3 regions of the Geodermatophilus sp. SYSU D00766 genome follow, and region 1 is predicted to be linked to each of the others. Evidence: riboswitches for the same ligand, from Rfam matches in the RefSeq annotation. Region 1 holds a riboswitch; each other region holds the start of a gene.
The links. Region 1 has a riboswitch for cyclic di-AMP ahead of ACI8AD_RS16085 (aggregation-promoting factor C-terminal-like domain-containing protein). Riboswitches for the same ligand answer to the same signal wherever they lie in the genome.

Region 1 (2,246 bases):
CGCCGAGCGCGCCGTCGAGGCCGGCCTGGACGGCGTGGAGGTCCACGGCGCCAACGGCTACCTGCTGCACGAGTTCCTGGCGCCGTCGTCCAACGTCCGCGACGACGAGTACGGCGGCTCGCCGGAGAACCGTGCCCGCCTGGTGGCCGAGGTGGTCACCGCCGTCGCCGACGCGATCGGCGCCGGGCGCGTGGGCCTGCGCGTCTCCCCCGAGCACGGCATCCAGGACGCCCGCGAGCCCGACCGCGCCGACGTGCTCGCCACCTACGGCTCGCTGCTCGACCGGCTGCGCCCGCTGGGCCTGGCCTACCTCTCCGTGCTGCACCGCGATCCCGCCGGCGACCTGGTGCAGGAGCTGCGCCGCCGCTCGGGGATGCCGCTCGTGGCCAACAGCGGCTTCGCCTCGGTCACCACCCGCGAGGAGGCGCTGGCGCTCATCGAGGCCGCGCACGCCGACGTCGTCGCCGTGGGCCGGGCGGTCATCGCCAACCCCGACCTGGTCGAGCGCTGGGCGGGGGAGCACCCGGAGAACGAGATCCGGTCGCACCTGTTCTACGCGTCGGGCGCCGAGGGCTACACCGACTACCCGGCGCTGCGCGCCGGCTGAGGTCCCGCAGCGGGCCCCGGGAGCCCCCTCCGGACGTCCGGAGGGGGCTCCCGGCGTCAGCGGATCAGTACCAGCCGGTCGCCTGGGAGTGCGCCCAGGCCGCGCAGGGGCTGCCGTACCGGTTCTCGATGTAGATCAGCCCGGCGTCGATCTGCCGGTACGGGTCCGACGTCTTCGCGATGCCGGTGCCCGCCCACGTCGAGTCGAGGAACTGGGCGATGCCGTACGCGGTGCTGCTGGGGTTCTGCGCGTTCGGGTTCCACCCGCTCTCCCGCTCCCACAGCTGCTCCAGGCAGCCGAACTGGGTGCTGTCCCCGCCGAGCTGGGCGAGGGCGTAGTCCTTGTACGCCTGCTCGCCCGTGGCGGCCGGGGCCGGCGCGGGCGCCGGAGCAGGAGCCGGAGCCGGAGCCGGGGCCGGGGCCGGGGCCGGGGCCTCAGCGGGGGCCGGGGCCTCAGCGGGAGCCGGGGCGGCGGCCGCCTCGGCAGCCGGCGCGTCGCCGCGGTCCCACCGGTCACCGCGCCAGTCGCCGTTCCAGTCGGAGCTGGCGTCGCGGCCACCCCAGTGCGGCTCGTCGGCCTGGGCGATCGCCTGCCCGCCGAAGGCCAGGGCGAGGGTCATCGCCCCCGTGGCGGTCAGCAGGTGCAGGGCGCGGCGCCGCCGCGTCGCGGTGGCAGCGGTGGGCTCGAGGTGGGTGTGTGCGTGCATCGGGTCGTCCTCCTGGAGGGCACGGTCGAGGGCGCCGTCACCGGACGGCGCTGGCTCGGGATGTGGTGCGGCACGGGGCCTGGGACGGGCAGGGATCGGCAGCCGGGCGCGCGGCACCGGCCGGACGGGGAGTCCGGCTGCAGGCGCGTGCGACGGCTGGGTGTGCAGGCTGGTGGCAGGCGGGAGCGCGACGGTCCCGGACCTGCGGGCGCGGGGGCGCAGTGCCCCGGCGCGGTTGTGCTCCGTTCTCCCCTGGCCGCCTACCAGGTCAGCTGACGGGTTCGGGCTGGGAGTGCCCTACCCGCTCCCGGGGTCCGGGAGCGGGACTCACCCCGGTGGTGCAGGTGGGTCCCCGGCTCGCACCCACGTGGGCGCGACTCGGCGGCATCCGGCAGGGGTCCCCCGGACGGGGACGAGACGACCGGCCGGACGCCGAAACGCTAAGGACGTGACCCGTTCGTGACAATCTGAGACCCGGACGGCAGCGCGACAGGCCGACGTCCCGTCCCCTCCGCGCAGGGACGGTCACCCCGTGCGACCACCGTCACACCGGACACCCCGTCACCGGACGCGCCGTCACCGGACGCGCCGCGACCGCCGGGACGACGTGTCCCGGCGGTCGCAGCGTGTCCGGACCGGCGGCGTCAGTCCCCGGGCTGCCAGTCCGGAGCCGTCCAGCGGTGGAAGACCCGGGCCACGGAGTCGCGGGGGGTCTGCCACGTCTCCGGGCGGTAGGGGCTGACGAAGGGGGCGAGGTCGGCCATCACCTTCGCGAAGGCCGGTCGCAGCGACTCGTGGTCCCGCCGCACGGCCGCGGCCCTGACCGGGTCCTGCTCCAGGAGGTGCACGACGACGTCCTCCATGGAGTACAGCCAGCGGCCGGTGATCCCCGTCCCCGCCGACAGCGGACCGGCGTCGGACTCGGCGTACACC
Region 2 (2,246 bases), on a different contig from region 1:
CGGAGCGGCCGCGGCGGGCGCCCCGCCGGCCGGCGCGGCCGGCGCCTCGGCAGCGGAGGCACCGGCTGCAGCACCGGCTGCGGCGGCCTCGGCCGCTGCGGCCTCGGCCGCTGCGGCCTCGGCCGCTGCGGCCGCGGCGCCGGCCTGGGCGGCCAGGGCCGCCTGCCGCTCGGCCTCGGTGAGCGCGTCGAACTGGGCCCGGTAGTCGACGATGTCGTCCTCGAGCCGCTGCTCCTGGGCGGTGAGGTCGCCGAGCGTGGCCTCCGCCTCGGCCTCGGCGGCGTCGGCGTCGCGCTGGGCCTGCTCCGCCGCCGCAGCGGCCTCGCCGACCCGGGCGAGGACGTCGGTGGTGTGACCGGCGATGCGGTCGAGGGTGGCCAGCGAGCTGACGAAGTCCTCGGCGGAGTCGCTGGTCATCAGCAGGTCCAGCTGGGCGAAGGTGTCGTTGCTGCTGGTGTAGGCGCTGCGGGCGACCTCGCGGATCTGCCCGTCGAGGGCCTGCAGCTGCGCCTGCGCGTCGGCGAGGGCGCGGTCGGCGGCCTCGGCGGCGGCCTGCTGCTGGGCGAGCACCTCCCGGGCCTCGTTGACCCGCTCGCTGACCGCCTCGAGGCGGCGGCCGGCGTCGGCGGCGAGCTCGGCGGCCTGCTCGGAGGTGGTGGCCCGCTCGGGGTCGGCGACCGCGGTGCCGGGCAGCAGGGCCACGGTCAGGGCGGCGGCGGTGCCGGCGAGGGCGACCCGGCCGAGGAGCCGGTGCCGGGAGGGGCGGTGCGGACCGGCGATGCGCGCGGTCGCGGGTGCGGAGGAGGTGGACTGTGCGCGGGCATGCCCCAGGGAGGGGCGGGGGGTCGCCACGGGCGGCGGCTCTCCGTTTCTTCCTCAGCAACCGCCTACCGAGTTAGCTGACGGGTTCGGGCTGGGAAGACGTGCCCTATCCGCGTGCCCCGGTGGACCGGGACACGCGAGAACTCACCCCAGTGCTGCGGTGGGTCCCCGGCTCACCTCGCGCACACCCGCAGGCGGCGTCCGGCGACTCGGCGGTCACCAGCCGAGGTCACCTCACGTGAGGTGACGACCACCCGGCCGGCCGCGGCCACACTACGGACGTGGTGAGGTCGTGACAAACGGGCCCCCTGCGGTTTGTGAGAACACGCACAGTGAGCCACGACGCCACTCCGGTGTGTACCCCGCACGGCGTCCACCTGCGGCTCAGCCGGTGCGGCGCCGGCCGGCCGGGCGGTGACGCAGCGGAGGCACCAGGCCGCCCTCGGCCAGCGCCCGCACCGCACGCCGCTCGACGTCGTCGAGGTCCACCACCACACCCGGTCGGGCGACGACGGCGTCCTCGGCGGCCGGGACGGGCGGGACCGGCAGGAACACCGGCGAGGTGGCCCGCCGTGCCGGTGGCGCGCCGAGCAGGACGGTGACGACGCAGTCGGCACACCCGGTGCCGCGCGCGGTGCAGCTGTCGCAGTCGATGAGCATGGCCTGTCCCTCCGGTGCCCCGGCCGCCCCGGGGAACGGGTCGCGGCCGGGACGGGTCTGCCTGTCGGTCGCCGCGCACGCTAGGGACGGCCACCGACAGTCCCCGGTCAGCTGCCCGCGTACTCCCAGTGCCAGGGCTCCTCGCGGCCGTTGCCGGGATCGGCCCAGGTGGGGTGCAGCCAGCCGAACCGGCCGGCGTTGGCGACCATCCACGCGTACTGGGCGGTGCCGAAGGTCTGGATGCCGCCGCACAGGTCGACCGCCAGCCCCCAGCCGTGGTTGCTGGTGCCCGGGACCGCGGCCAGGGCCGGCTTCTCGCCGTAGAGCCGGACCTGCCCGGCGTAGGTCCGGTAGGAGTCGGTGATGCAGATCGGCTCGCCGAACTGCGCGGCGAACGCCCCGCTCATCGCCCGGTAGGCCGCGGCGGCGTCGCAGCGCAGCGAGTGCCCGCCGGCCCCCAGCGGACACAGCGCGCTCGGCGGGATGAGGCCGTTGGGGTACCCGCCCCAGGCCCGGGCCCCGTCGAAGCTCGGCGGGTACACGGTGTTGCCGCACTCGACGCGCAGCGCGCCGTCCGACGGCCCCGGGGCGGACTCCTCCGGGCGGGTGCCCAGGCTCGGCCGCCCGACGTGCAGCACCTCGTCGGCCGGCAGCCGGCGGACGACGACCGCGCCGGCCCGCGCGTCGGCGGCCAGCATCGTGTCGCGGTCGAGGGCGATGCCGACGTGGCCCAGGCCGGATTCCGGCGTCCCGAGGAACACCAG
Region 3 (2,246 bases), on a different contig from region 1:
TGCCGCTCGATCCGCGCCGCGGCCGCGATGTCGACGCTCACCGGCACGCCGGCGTCGCGCGCGAGGGAGGCGACGGCCACCAGCGCGTCCGGGAAGCGCAGCAGGTCGTAGCCGTCCAGGTGGACGACGGCGGCGTCGGCGAGCCACCCGGCGCGGACGTCGTCCGGTGTCAGGCCGCCCTCACCCCGGTCGGTGAGCGGCGTCCGCTCGCCGTCGGGGTGGACGAGGACCGTCGACAGCGGCGCCCGGCCGCGGCGGACCACCGCCGTCTGCACGCCCCGCGCGGCCAGGCCGGCGAGCAGCGTGTCGGTGAGCGGGTCCGCCCCGGCCCACCCGGCCAGCCGCGCCGGGGTGCCGAGCCGGGTCAGGGTCGCCGTGACGTTGGCCGGCGCCCCGCCCGCCGTCGTCGTCCGCACCACCCGCTGCTGACTCCCCGCCCGCAGCGGCTCACTGAGCTCGAGCATCTGGTCGGCGACCAGCTTGCCCACCGCCACGACCGGGCCGGAGCCGGCGCGGCGGGGCCATCGCGGGCCGTCCTCGTCGTCCACGGCGACCAGGGTGCCCCGGCCGGGGAGGCCGGCCGGGGCACCCTGCCTGAGGTGCGTCAGGCGACGCGGCGGGCGCCCGCGTAGCTCGGCATCGAGTCCAGGTCGACGACGGCGACCGGCTTGCCGGCGGTCGAGGCGTGGACCATCTGGCCGTTGCCGATGTACATGCCCACGTGCGACACCGGGCTGTAGAAGAAGACCAGGTCACCCGGCTGCAGGTCGGACTTGGCCACCGCGGTGCCGAAGGTCGACTGGAGCTTCGAGGTGCGCGGGATCGAGATCCCGGCCGCCGCGTAGGAGTAGCTGGTCAGGCCCGAGCAGTCGAAGGCGTTCGGGCCGGTGGCGCCGTAGACGTAGGGGTCACCGACCTGGGCGAGCGCGGTGTCCACGGCGACCTGGGCCGCGGCGTTGGGGGCGACCGCCGGCGCGGCGGCCACGGTCGCGGTCGCCGTCCCACCACCACCCGAGTTCGCCGAGGCCGGGAGAGGTGAGAGGACGATGCCGGCTCCGGCGATGGCGGCGACGGCGATGCCGCGGAACGAGCGGCGGGTGGTGGACGTGCGTGCAGTCGTCATCGACGACGGTTCTCCTGTTCTCCACGGCCGCCTACCGGGTTAGCTGACGGGTTCGGACGGGGGAGTCGCCCGGCGCGACGGATCGCGCTCCACCCCAGGACTGCGGTGGGTCCCCGGCCCGGGTACCGGCTCTCGTGCCGGTGCCCGGTTCGGCGTGTCCGGCGGGTGTCACACAGGGCGTGACGGAGGACCCTGGCCGGACCGCGACGACGGTAGGGAGGGGTCCCAGGCCCCTCAACCGGACCGGGGGCCCGCCACGCCCGGACCGGCTCCCGGGACTTGACACCGGCCGCACGGCGGGACACCGGCTCCGACCTGCACGGATGCACGTGCCGCCGCCGTCCTCCCGGCGACGCGCCGTCGCCGACACGCCGGGCGGGACGAGAAAGGACGTGGCGGTGCGTCCGCACACGCCGTCAACGGCCCGCCACGCGCGGGGAGCGCAGCCGCCGGGATCCCCAGGGTTGCACCGCACGTTGACGGGGCACCCGACAGGCAACCGACATGAGGAGGACCCCGTGGGGATGTTGAGGAAGCTCGTGGCTTCGGGTGTCGCCGCCAAGGTGGTGCAGGAGCTCCAGAAGCCGCAGAACCAGGCCAAGATCAAGCAGTTCATCCGCGACTACCAGAGCAAGAACAAGAAGGGCGGGACGAGCGGCCGCGCCTACTGACCCACTCCGCTCCGCACGCCCCCCGTCCCGCGTCCGGGCCGGGGGGCGTGGTGCGTCCGGGGGTGCTTCCCGCGGTCCGCGTCATGCCGGCGTCCTCGCGGCGTCCTCATGGGTGCGGGGACCACCGAGGGGGCGAGGAGCGCATGACCGAGACCACGACGACCACCACGAGGACCGGCGGGGGTGCGGCGGACCGTCGACCGCACGAGCGGCGCGAGCACGTGGAGGCACTGCGGCGGGCGGCGACCCACCTCGCGACGGCGGAGTTCCTCGAGCGCCGCGCGGACCGGTCGGTCAACGCCGCGCTCGGCGCCCTGCTGCGCGAGCGCGCCTGCGAGCGCCGGCGCCGGGCCGGGCGGATCCTCACCGACCTGGGCATGCGCCCCCCGCGCGCGGTCCACCGCAGCCGGACCTCCCGCGCCGTCACCGGCGGCTGAGCGTCAGGGGCGGCC

Region 2: it holds a riboswitch for cyclic di-AMP, as region 1 does, so the genes downstream of both, ACI8AD_RS08390 (C40 family peptidase) here and ACI8AD_RS16085 (aggregation-promoting factor C-terminal-like domain-containing protein) in region 1, are expected to answer to the same signal.
Region 3: it holds a riboswitch for cyclic di-AMP, as region 1 does, so the genes downstream of both, ACI8AD_RS23440 (C40 family peptidase) here and ACI8AD_RS16085 (aggregation-promoting factor C-terminal-like domain-containing protein) in region 1, are expected to answer to the same signal.

Annotation. Positions count from the first base shown of each region.
Region 1 is NZ_JBJGYI010000022.1:30,358-32,603, reverse strand. It holds gene ACI8AD_RS16090 (alkene reductase) at 1-607, shown strand, start outside; gene ACI8AD_RS16085 (aggregation-promoting factor C-terminal-like domain-containing protein) at 672-1,313, opposite strand; cyclic di-AMP (ydaO/yuaA leader) riboswitch at 1,556-1,707, opposite strand; gene ACI8AD_RS16080 (TcmI family type II polyketide cyclase) at 1,958-2,246, opposite strand, start outside.
Region 2 is NZ_JBJGYI010000007.1:73,835-76,080, reverse strand. It holds gene ACI8AD_RS08390 (C40 family peptidase) at 1-852, opposite strand, end outside; cyclic di-AMP (ydaO/yuaA leader) riboswitch at 869-1,047, opposite strand; gene ACI8AD_RS08385 (hypothetical protein) at 1,207-1,482, opposite strand; gene ACI8AD_RS08380 (D-alanyl-D-alanine carboxypeptidase family protein) at 1,590-2,246, opposite strand, start outside.
Region 3 is NZ_JBJGYI010000055.1:16,735-18,980, forward strand. It holds gene ACI8AD_RS23435 (carbohydrate kinase family protein) at 1-548, opposite strand, end outside; gene ACI8AD_RS23440 (C40 family peptidase) at 605-1,123, opposite strand; cyclic di-AMP (ydaO/yuaA leader) riboswitch at 1,136-1,288, opposite strand; gene ACI8AD_RS23445 (hypothetical protein) at 1,642-1,794, shown strand; gene ACI8AD_RS23450 (hypothetical protein) at 1,938-2,231, shown strand; gene ACI8AD_RS23455 (SMP-30/gluconolactonase/LRE family protein) at 2,235-2,246, opposite strand, start outside.